One region of the Delftia sp. SD018 genome, then DNA from elsewhere that is predicted to be linked to it. Evidence: riboswitches for the same ligand, from Rfam matches in the RefSeq annotation. Region 1 holds a riboswitch; the other holds the start of a gene.
The links. Region 1 has a riboswitch for glycine ahead of INR38_RS25895 (D-amino acid dehydrogenase). Riboswitches for the same ligand answer to the same signal wherever they lie in the genome.
Positions count from the first base shown of each region.

Region 2: linked by a shared signal. The riboswitch ahead of gcvT (glycine cleavage system aminomethyltransferase GcvT) and the one ahead of INR38_RS25895 (D-amino acid dehydrogenase) in region 1 are both predicted to bind glycine.

Region 1 is NZ_JADDRN010000038.1:2,686-8,695, forward strand. Features, by position in the region: partial or broken gene INR38_RS25890 (invasin domain 3-containing protein) at 1-3,117, opposite strand, end outside; glycine riboswitch at 3,763-3,873, shown strand; gene INR38_RS25895 (D-amino acid dehydrogenase) at 3,966-5,297, shown strand; gene INR38_RS25900 (FIST N-terminal domain-containing protein) at 5,348-6,010, opposite strand, start outside.
Region 2 is NZ_JADDRN010000043.1:4,357-10,366, reverse strand. Features, by position in the region: gene gcvP (aminomethyl-transferring glycine dehydrogenase) at 1-989, opposite strand, end outside; gene gcvH (glycine cleavage system protein GcvH) at 1,061-1,435, opposite strand; gene gcvT (glycine cleavage system aminomethyltransferase GcvT) at 1,571-2,746, opposite strand; glycine riboswitch at 2,764-2,882, opposite strand; glycine riboswitch at 2,898-3,009, opposite strand; gene INR38_RS26720 (fatty acid--CoA ligase) at 3,179-4,777, shown strand; gene INR38_RS26715 (hypothetical protein) at 4,941-5,510, shown strand; gene INR38_RS26710 (hypothetical protein) at 5,543-6,010, shown strand, end outside.

The DNA.
Region 1 (6,010 bases):
GATGGTTGCCGTGTACACCCCTGCGCTGCACGACCCCGCGCCGACCGCAGGCGAGCCCTGTGTTCCGCTGTTCAGCGTGAAGGCCACCGTATTGGCACAGGTTGCAATCGAATTGCCTGACGCATCCTTGAGCTGCGCCGTCAATGTGCTGGTTGCGGTGCCATTGGCAATGATCGAGGTCGGACTCGCAACGATGGTCGAGGCGCTGGTACTTGGCGGACCCGCCGTGTAGCTCACTGAAGCCGTAGCAACTGCGGCAGAGCCGTTGATGGTGAATCCGAAGATCCCGCTGCCGACCGCCGTGGGCGATGTGACGGTGCCCGTATAGATGCCGGCAGTACATGAGGCCGCGCCCACACTCGGCGTTCCCTGCGTTCCGCCGTTCAGGGTGAATGCCACCGTGTTCGTGCAGGTGTTGATCGGATTGCTGCTGGCATCGACCAGTTGCACGCGCAGCACGCTGGTGGAGCTGCCGTTGGCCACGATCGATGTCGGTGTGGCGACTATCGTCGATGCACTCGTGCTCGGCGTTGCGGCCACATAGGAGACCGTTGCGGTGGCAACAGCCGCAGACCCGTTGATGGTGAACCCGAAGGTTCCGCTGCCGACCAGCACCGGCGATGTCACCGTCCCCGTATACATGCCGGCACTGCAGCCCGTGACGCTGACGGCAGGAACGCCTTGCGTCCCCGCATTGAGGGTGAAGGCCACCGTATCGGTACAGGTGGTGACAAGGTTGCCTAAAGCATCCTTCAACTGCACGGCCAAGGTGCTGGTGGAGACGCCGTTGGCCGCAATCGATGGCGGACTCGCGGCGATTTCAGACCCACTCGTGCTGGCCGGCAGCCCGGTGAAGCTGTAAGCAACCGGCGAAGGCTGATAGGTCACTGCGCCAGATACCGGACTTCCACCCAATGGAAGATTGGAGAACGTGGCACCTGCGACTGACGACGACAAGGTCACGGGTGTCGTGAATGTTCCGGCGACACTGCTGCTGGCATTGATGGGAGACGCGCACTTTCCGCTGGAGTTGGTCGTGCAGCTGACTGCGGCGGAACTGCCATTGAACGTGACACCTGCAGGCGGCGCTGCGAAGGTAACGGTGTCACTGCCCCCCGTCCAGGCATTGCCTTGGCCGTCAACAATGTAGACCTCCAGCAAGTCGCTGCTGCCGACAGGTTGATTGTTGGTCGTCGCCAGAACGCCGGATTTCAGGGCACAGGGAAAACCGGTGACGCTTGCCGCCGTTGAAAGCTGCGAGGTCTGGGCTCCACCGGAATTGCTGTCCGTCACTGTGACTCGCACCTGGCCGCTGAGATACGAAGGAACGGTCAGCGTTCCCGAGGCTCCGGCCATGGTTTCGGAGCCCAGATAGACCTGCGCATCGTTGACGCCCGCGCCGGTCGGCGACCAAAAGGCTTCCACCGTATACGGTGCCGGCTCGCTCGCATTGGCATTTGCCGTGATATTGAATGTCCAGGTGCAGGCGGCGGTGTCACTGGCGCCAACGCCAAGGGTGGGGGTCCATCCGGTTTGTCCATTGCCCGTCGTCAGCAAACTGATGCCTGAGTTTGCAGCCACAGGCACGGAAAACAGCGTGTTCTGAGAAATCTTGAAGAAATCACGCGTAGTGATACGAATGGCACTTCTCGACTGGCTTGTCATCTTGTTGTTGCCAATCAATCCTGGTGCCGTACCCGTACCACCGATATTCACCCCGTCCCCGCCGCCAGTGAAGTTGTTATCGGTCGCCGTCACTACCTGCGTCGTGCCTGAGGCTGCCGTATTCACCGTTGGTGCCGACACATGCGTTGGCGATGACCCGGTATAGGCGGCGATAGGCAGCGAGAAGGTATTACCCGTCACGGCCAGACCAATTCCATTGGCCAGGCTGATCGTTCCATCAACCGACACCACGGCCCTGGGCGCATTTCCACCAGTCGGGCTCAGTGCGATATTCGAATTTTTGATCGTCAATCCGTTGACGGTCATGTTCGACATGACCTGGAAAAACTGCTCGAGCTGCATTCCCCCGATAGGGTTGGGCAGATTCGTTACCGTGAAATTATCGACAACGATGTTGGAAACCGTGCCTGCACCGTTGCTTGCGGCAACGGAAATGGCCGAGCCCTTGTTATTGCCGTAATTTCCATTCCATATCGCGGAGTTGATTGTGCTATTGGCAAAGAATACGTTTTGTGCGCCTTGATGAATCTCCGCGTACAGCTCGCAGTTGAACGGCGTCCCCTCTCCCGCAGGGGTTGGCGCCACATTCACCAGACCGACGCGATCAATGATGACATTGTTTGCTGAGGAGCCAACGACGAATACCGCTTCGCCACAGGTCATGTTGGGCGAATTGGTGAGAGTGATATTCTTCCCACCAAGATAAAAGGTTTCCCAGGCGGAGTCCGCCCAGTTCTGGACTTGTATGACTCCCCCGAAATCGATGGTCAATGAGCCCGTGCCGGCTGGCACGGTGCCTTTGAGCCAGTACCAGGCACCACCGGCACCAGTGGTGGTGCCCGTATCGCCGCCGCTGATCATCTGGGTTTGACCACAGGCATTGGTGGCTCCCGTCACGGCGCCGGACTGGGCTCCGCTGACGAATGTATTGGCACAGCGCACGTAAACCGTCTGATTGTCGACATACGGATGGAGGTTTCCGGCCGCATCCTTGGATGTCCCACTCTGTATGGTTCGTACCGACGTAGACAGTGTCGGCGCAAAGACGATGGAAACATCGGCACTCGGATCCAGCGTTTGCAGCGTGTAGTTGGCTGCCTGAATGGCAGCTCGCAGCGTACATGCGCCAGCAAAGGTGCCTCCCAGCGTGCTGACACAGGTGGTTGGTGTCGTTGCATTGGCATTGGGAGCGTCGCTGTTGTCAGTGACCGTGAAAACGACGGTCGCCGCCAGTGCCGTGGATGAGATACCCGCGCATGAAAGCAGCAGCAAAGAGAAAAGGCACTTCGCTGCACGCCACTTGCGAAAAAATGCCGAACCAGGCAGGCGATTGAGAGCATGCATGATATTCCCCGTTTTCTCAAGGAGATATGACAGGAAAATGATTTTCCCAATGGCAATAGCCATCAGTTGTACCCAGCGCATTTGCATCGCCGTACCTCGAATAGTTCTATTTGAATCACGAGCTCACAACTCACCTTGCAGCCGGTGAGGTTGGAAGCAAAATGTTTCGCGCAGATCCTGCGCGTCAATCAAAAAGGTGGATTTCCATCAACGTTTGCGAGCTGCTCCGCTGCCCATTGAGCCGGACACACCTTCAGTCGGGTTTGCGACGCAAATCATTCCTCCCTCCACAAACCATATTCACCGTGCTTGTATTTTTTCAGTGCCGGGCCAGTTTCCATGGACCTGCACCTGTGCAACGGTAAGTCGCCTATCAGACATATACACAACTCATGGTTAACCCATGCAGGTCCAATCGACCAGAACATGCACTGACAAACCACTGCACACATCGATAGGCTAAATCATGTTTTTTTCTATTTCAATAGTTTTTTTACATGAAATCGAAGGCTCGTGCCAGCGCTACGAGGGAGGCGCTTGAGCGATCTAGGGAATACCCTGAATCAGCCACACCACATACAGGTAGTAACTGGTGGTATCCCCAGTACGACTGGAACCGGCTGCGCAAGCCACATAGAATCGCCCCTGCAGGAGAGCAGGCGGGCACCACGGTGCCGAGCCTCACCGAAGGCGCAAACTCCCATACACGCTCAGGTTCCGTACTGCAAACACAACATGCCGTCTGGAGAGCCGCCGCACGCAATATGCGGCGCACCGAAGGAGCAAGCCCCGTTCCCATGGACGGCGGTGAATCTCTCAGGTACCAAGGACAGGGGGAGCGGCAGCTGCGTCACGACGGACGCCGGCTGCTTGCTATTGAATCCATAGCTACCAGCTTCCGCGTGACCGGCACATGCCTTTGAAAGGGCATTGTCATGCGCGTTATCGTTCTCGGAGCCGGCCTGATCGGCACCGCCTCGGCCTACTATCTGCAATCTCTCGGTCATGAAGTGACCGTCATCGACCGCCAGGCTGCGCCCGGCGCCGAAACCAGCTTTGCCAACGGCGGGCAGATCTCGGTCAGCCATGCCGAGCCCTGGGCCAACCCCGGCGCACCGCTGAAGTTGCTGGGCTGGCTGGGCCGTCAGGATGCCCCCCTGCTGTTCCGCCTGCGCGCCGACATGCGCCAGTGGCTCTGGGGCCTGTCCTTCCTGCGCAACTGCACGCCCGCGCGCACGCGCCACAACATCCAGCAGATCGTTCGCCTGGGCACCTACAGCCGCGAGGCCCTGCAGCAGCTGCGGTCGGACACCGGCATCCAGTACGAGCAGCGCATGCAGGGCATCCTGCACTTCTACACGAACGCCCGCGAGTTCGAGGGCGCGCTCAAGCCCACCGAGCAGATGCAGGCCCTGGGCTGCGACCGCCGCCTGATCGACGCCGACGAAGCCGTGCGCCTGGAGCCGGCCCTGGCCCATGTGCGCGGGCAGATAGCGGGCGCCACCTATACGGCCGAGGATGAATCGGGCGACGCCAACCTGTTCACGCGCGAGCTGGCACGCATTGCCACCACCACGGGCGTGCAGTTCCGCCACGGCCACCACGTCATGGCGCTGCGCACCACGGGCGCAGGCGCCAGCCGCCATATCGACCATGTGGAGGTGACCAATGCCGATGGCCGCTACGAACGCATCCAGGGCGACGCCTATGTGCTGGCCATGGGCTCGTTCAGCCCGCTGCTGGCCCAGCCGCTGGGGTTGCGCCTGCCCATCTACCCGGCCAAGGGCTACTCCGTGACCCTGCCGGTGCTGGACCCCGCCAAGGCCTACCAGGTCAGCCTCACGGACGATGAGTTCAAGCTGGTGTTCTCGCGCTACACCGGCGCGCAGGGCGACCGCCTGCGCATTGCCGGCACGGCCGAGTTCAACGGCTACGACCGCAACCTGGACCCCGTGCGCTGCGAGGCCATCGTGCGGCGCGTGCAGCAGCTGTTCCCTGGCGCCGGCGATACCGGGCGCGCCCAGTTCTGGAGCGGCCTGCGCCCCGCCACACCCAGCAATGTGCCGCTGATCGGACGCTCACCCATCGCCAACCTGTTCCTGAACACCGGCCACGGCACGCTGGGCTGGACCCATGCCTGCGGCTCCGGCATGGCGCTGGCCGACCTGGTCAGCGGCAGGCAGCCGGCCGTGGATTTCGATTTTCTGGGAGCTGCAGTCATGGACCCGGATCGCAGCGCAGGCACGGTGCGCCCGCGCGCGGTCTGAGGTGCGGACGGTGTGTACCGTGTGTACGGCGTGTACGGCGTGTACGACGCCTAAGCAGTGAACACCGTCAACACCCCGGCGAAGCGGTGCAGGCGGGCGTCCATGATCTCGGCTTCGGCGACGAAGCCGATCAATGGCACATCGCCCAGTGCGTGGCGCAGGGTGCGCAGCTCGGCATCGGGGCCGCCGAACAGGCCGCCGCCGCGGCCCCGGCAACTGATGTAGATGGCGCCACGGATGCGGGGCTGTGCCTCGCCTTCGGGCGCCGCCTCCTCAGGCTCCGCCGCATCGCGCAGCGCAGCGCCCAGTTGCAGCAGTTCCTGGCGCGCGACCTGGGCCTGGCGGCGGCAGAAGATCACCGAATGCCCGGCCTCCACGGCCGATGACAGGGCCACGCCCTGGCGCAGCGGGTCCAGCCCGACCAGGGTCAGCACCTGGGCCTCTTCGGTGAGCACGCCGTGGGCCATGCCCCGGCCCGGCGGCGCAATGGCCGCCAGCGTGCTGCGCACCGTGGTCAGCGCGGGCTGCCAGTCGCTGCCTTCCAGCTCCACGCCCAGCAGTTGCAGCAGGCGCTGCAAGGCCGGATCGCCATTGAGCCCGGTGACCAGGGCGCCGCGCGCCTCGGTGATCTCCAGGCCCTCGCCCAGCGGCACGCAGCCCTGGGCCATGCCCGTGATGCAGGGCACGCCCGCACCGAAGGCCACGCCCGAGAA
Region 2 (6,010 bases), on a different contig from region 1:
TGCTGCTCGCGCGTCTGCAGTGCCAGGCGGTAGGCGGGCTTGCCATGCACGTCCACGCTCACGCCGACCAGGCGGCCGGGCAGGGAGCGCTTGAACTCGTCGCGGCAGGCCATGAAGGCGGCGTGCGGGCCGCCCGCGCCCATGGGCATGCCAAAGCGCTGGGTGGTGCCCACCACGATGTCGGCACCCCATTCGCCGGGCGGCGTGATCAGGGTCAGCGCCAGCAGGTCGGTGGCCACGATGAAGGCGGCCTGCTTGCCGTGGGCCTTGTCCACGTCGGCGCGCAGATCGTCGATGCGGCCGCTGGTGGCGGGGTACTGGGCCAGCACGGCGAAGTAGTCGCCCTCCATCAGCTGGTTCCATTCCTCCAGCGAGTTGGCCAGCAGCACTTCGATGCCCAGCGGCGCGGCGCGCGTCTGGATGACCTCGATGGTCTGCGGGTGGGCATCGCCCGCCACCACGAAACGGTTGCTCTTGCTTTTGACGGAGCGCTTGGCCAGCGTCATGGCCTCGGCGGCCGCCGTGGCCTCGTCCAGCATGGAGGCGTTGGCAATCGGCATGGCCGTCAGGTCGCAGACCATGGTCTGGAAGTTGACCAGGGCCTCCATGCGGCCTTGCGAGATCTCGGCCTGGTAGGGCGTGTAGGCCGTGTACCAGGCGGGGTTCTCCAGAATGTTGCGCAGGATGACGCCGGGCGTGTGCGTGCCGTAGTAGCCCTGGCCGATGAAGCTTTTGAGCAGCTGGTTGCGGCCTGCCAGCGCCTTGAGCTCGGCCAGCGCCTGTGCCTCGGTGGCCGCTGGCGGCAGCGCCATGGGCTGGTGGCGCCGGATGGAGGGCGGGACGATGGCGTCGATCAGCGCATCGCGCGATGCCGCGCCAATGGCGCTGAGCATGTGGGCCTCGTCTTCGGGCGCGATGCCGATATGGCGGGCCACGAATTCGGTGGCGTTCTCGAGGACGGCAAGGGGCTGGGTGGAGGACATCAGCATGGAGGGACCTGTCTCAAAAGCTGAAAAGCGCCAGGGCGGGCCCTGGCGCCCGTCCTGGCCGGAAAGTGGCGTCAGTTGCTCTGTGCGAAGGCCGTGTAGGCGGCTTCGTCGAGCAGCGCGGCCAGCTGGCCTGCGTCGCTGAGCTTGACCTTGAAGAACCAGCCTTCGCCCAGCGGGTCGCTGTTGGCCAGGGAGGGGTCGTCGCGCAGGGCTTCGTTGACTTCGACGATCTCGCCGCTGACGGGCATGTAGACATCGGCGGCGGCCTTGACGGACTCGACCACGCCGGCCACATCGCCCTGGTTGAAGCTGGTGCCCACGGCGGGCAGATCGACGAACACCACGTCGCCCAGCGCATCCTGCGCGTGGAGGGTGATGCCGACGATGGCCGCGTCAGGGTTGGCGGCGTTGATCCATTCGTGGTCCTTGGAATACTGGATGCTCATGGCTTGCTCCGATAGAAACTGAAAAGAAACCTGTGAAAGGCGGTTTGAGAAAGGTCAGTGCGCACTGTAGCGGCATGCGATGGCGGGAAAAACGAATTCGCCGAACTCGGTCCACGCCAAGCGCGCAGGCTGTCCTCAACCGCGGTGATAGCGGGGCGCCACGAAGGGCGTGGCCTGCACCTGCATGGGCACGGCCTTGCCGCGCACCATGGCCTGCAGCGTGGTGCCGATGGCGGCGCTGCCCGGCTCCACATAGCCCAGTGCCACGGGCTGGTTCAGCGTGGGCGACAGCAGGCCGCTGGTGACCTGGCCGACCTTGCGGCCGCTGGCATCCAGCAGCTCCGTGCCTTCGCGCACGGGCACGCGCTCCAGGGCCACCAGGCCCACGCGCTTGCGCGTTAGCAGCTCGGGCGACTGCAGCTGGGCCAGCACGGTGGCCGCGCCGGGAAAGCCGCCTTCGCGCTCGCCACCAATGCGGCGGACCTTCTGCACGGCCCAGTTCAGGGCGGCCTCGGCCGGGGTGGTGGTCGTGTCCAGATCGTTGCCGTACAGGCACAGGCCGGCTTCCAGGCGCAGCGAATTGCGCGCGCCCAGGCCCACGGGCCTGACTTCGGGCTGGGCCAGCAGGGCACGGGCAAAGGCCTCGGCGTGGCTGGCGGGCAAGGAGATCTCGAAGCCATCCTCGCCGGTATAGCCGCTGCGCGTGATGTACAGCTCGGCGCCTTCCCAGTCGAAGTGGCCGCCCGTCATGAACACCAGTCCGGCCGTGTCGGGCAGCAGGCGCTCCATGGCGGCTGCTGCCTGCGGGCCCTGCAGCGCCAGCAGGCCCCGGTCGAACTGGGGCTCGATTTCACAGCGCTGGCCGATGCGGGCCTCTATGTGCGCCAGGTCTTCATGCTTGCAGGCGCCGTTGACGATCAGGAACAGGTCGTCCTCGCGGCGCACAAACATCAGGTCGTCCAGAATGCCGCCCGCGTCGTTGAGCAGCAGGCCGTAGCGCTGGCGGTGTTCGCCCAGGCCCAGCACGTCCATGGGCAGCAGCGATTCCAGCGCCGCGCCGGCATCCGGGCCGCGCAGGCTGATCTGGCCCATGTGCGAGACATCGAACAGGCCTGCCGCCTCACGCGTGTGCAGGTGCTCGGCCATCAGCCCCTGCGGGTATTGCACGGGCATGGAGTAGCCGGCAAACGGCACCATGCGCGCGCCCAGTTCCTGGTGCAGGTCGAACAGCGGGGTCTTGAGCAGATCGGTGGTGGAGGCAGCGGTCAAGGATGGACTCTCTTTTCGGCAAGGGGCAAGGCACAACGCCATCCCGGAATCCCGGGATGTCCTGCCCTGCTGTCCGCTTTACCTGAGAGATTCACCCGCACCTTCCAGGCGTGGGGCTTGCTCCTTCGGTGGATGGGACACACCGCCGTGCCCTGCATCTCTCTCCAGCTAGGAACGCCTGCGGCCGTGGCGGCAGGCGGTGCCAGTCCTTTTGCCTGAGCGTTCGGGACGAACCCTGCGCCTTCGGCGGTGCCGCTGCCTGTGACCATTGCGGCCGGGCGGGCACTCTCTCCTGACCGGCGCATTCTAGCTGCGGCCAGCGTCCGCGCGGCTTCGGGATTTCCGCGGGCCGGCCCCAGCTCCATGCGCTTGCCTGCATGAATGCATTTGCAAATTGCATAACTGTCTAAAAAATCTCCTACATTGAGATGCATCGATATATGAAATCTCGTGAGCGAGAAGGAAGAAGCGCACATGCAGCAGACGCTGGGAGACACATTGGCCTGGCCGGCACGTTACCTGCCGAACAAGGAAGCCCTGGTCGCTTGGGAGGGCGGCGAGCGCCGCGCCTGGACCTACGCCCAGCTCGATGCCGAAGTCAACCGCCACGCCCACGGCCTGGCCGAGCTGGGCATAGGCCATGGCGACGTGGTCGCGGCCTTTCTCTACAACACGCCAGCCTTTGTCTTCACCATGCTGGCGGCCGCGCGCCTGGGCGCCATCTTCAATCCCATCAACTACCGGCTGGCGGCGCAGGAGCTGGCCTTCATCCTCAAGGACGGCGCTGCGCGCGCCCTGGTGTTCGAGCACGAGGGCGGCGAGGTGGCCGCACGCGCCCAGGCCCTGCTCAAGGCCGAAGGCGGCGGCACTGGCGCAGGCATCGAGCACTGGATCTTTGCCGACGATGCCCCGGCCGACCCGCTGCCGGTCTGGGCCACGCAGCGCCTGTCCGCCCTGGCCTGGGGCCGCAGCAGCGCGCCGCCCCAGGCCCATGTGCGCGAGAGCGACCCCTGCATCCTCATGTACACCAGCGGCACCACGGGCCGGCCCAAGGGCGTGCTGCACACGCACCGCAGCAAGCTGGCGCACAACGCCCTCATGCACCAGACCATGCAGTTCACGCGCGACGACGTGGGCCTGGCCATGGCGCCGCTCAACCACACGGCCGAGCTGCACACCAGCTTTTTGCCGCGCCTGCAGGCCGGTGCCACCCAGGTGCTGCTGCGCCGCTTTGACGTGACCGAGGCCTGGCGCCTGATCCGCGAAGAGCGCGTGAGCTTCTTCTTCGCGGCGCCCACCATGGTCACCATGCTGCTGGCCGACCCCATCGCCTCGCCCGAGCAGGCGCCCGCGTTGCGGCTGGTGGAGTACGGCGGCGCCTCCATGGCGCCGCACCTGATCCGCGAATGGACACGCAAGGTCGGCAGCGACCTGGTCCAGGTCTACGGCACCACCGAGATGGGGCCCTGCATGTCCATCCTCCTGCCGCGCGAGCAACTCTCGCACGCGGGCTCGGCCGGGCTGCCCTCCATGGGCCATGACCTCATCGTGGCCCGCCTGCGCGAAGACAACGCCCCCACCGACCCGGCCGAGGCCTGCCTGCCCGGCGAGGTGGGCGAAATCCTCGTGCGCGGCCCCTGCATGATGGCCGGCTACCTCAACCGCCCTGACGCCAACACCCGCGCGCTGGCGCACGGCTGGTACCACACGGGCGACCTGGGCCACATCGACGACGACGGCTATCTCTGGATCCGCGACCGCATCGACTACATGATCAATTCGGGCGCCGAGAACGTCTATCCCCGCGAAGTGGAAGACGCGCTGGTCGAACACGCCGATGTGCTCGAGGTCGCCGTCATCGGCGAGGCCGACGAGCGCTGGGGCCAGATCGTCGCCGCCCACGTGGTCGCCAAGCCTGGCGCCACGCCCACGGCCGAGGCGCTGGACGCCTTCCTGGTCCATGGCGACCGCCTGGCCGCCTACAAGCGCCCGCGCCGCTACCACTTCCGCGAGGCCCTGCCCAAGACGGCCAGCGGGAAGATACAGAAGCAGTTGCTGAGGGTGGTGGACTGAGAAGGCTTCGATCCAGCATGCTGACTGCATGACGATGCGCGGTCCGGCCCTACCCCTTCATCGGACTCATTCGAAAGCAGCCTTTCCTTAGGAAATTTTGAATTGAAGCGGTTACTTTGCATTACATTTGCTTCCTTCAAATAATCTTCGGGGAGAGAGAGAAATGATCGCGTCTTACGTTCGCGCCTTGGCAATCTGCGCGGTGACGGTTCTGGCTACGGGATGTGCCCAACTGAAAGCTCCGCCTTACGGGGCAGACTACGCAGCGCTGGAGCAATTGAAGGCGGCCAAGCCGGGATCCGCCAATGTTCTGAAGGTGGAGCCGACAGATCCTGCTGCTCCGGTCAACAACCTCTCCTTGCGTGGAACGCCTCTTAATTCGGCGAGCGGCACCTTTTCCAAGTATCTGGAAGAGGCGCTGGTTCAGGACTTGAAGGAGATCTCCGCCTACGATCCCCAGTCGCACACCCAGATTGACGCGAAGATTCTTGCCAACGATATCGATATTCGCGGTTTCAGCACGGGCTCGGGTGTGATGGAGATTGAGCTTCGGGTCTTGCGCAGCGGCGAGCAGCGGCTCAAGAAGACCTACAAGGCAGAGACCAGCTTCGAGTCCAGCTTCATGGGCACTGTAGCCATTCCTGCAGGACAGGCTGCCTATCCTCAGCTTGTTCGGGAATTGCTGCGCAAGGTGTACGCCGATCCTCAATTCCTTGCCGCGTTGGCTCCCTGACGGCTTCACAGTGAGTCGCCGAGGATAAAAACATGCGCTTTTTTTCCGCAATCATTCGAGCGGTTCTGGCATCCGTCACTTTGGCAACGTTGGTGGGATGTGCCCATCCCATCAACATCGGTGGCGATACACGACCTGAGCGTATCGAGTCGGAGTTGATCCAGAAGAAGGTTGCCTACGCCATCAGCGAGACTCAGCGAAATACCGCCTTTGTTTCACCTTCGGGAGGGGGGGACAGTGTTAGATACTTCCCTTATCGCGACCTCGAAAAAACAATTCGGGACGCATTGCGCTCTGTTTACCAGGATGTGACGCTGATTGCAGCGCCAAGCGATACGCAGGCCGTAGAGGCGGCCCGTGCGGCCTTGATTTTCATCCCCGAGATCAAAACCGATTCGGGATCGCCATCGGCGCTTACGTGGCCCCCGACCTACTTCGTTACAGAGATCGCGTGTGTGGTCACTGATGCCAACGGCAACGAAATTGGAAGAGTGAAGGCT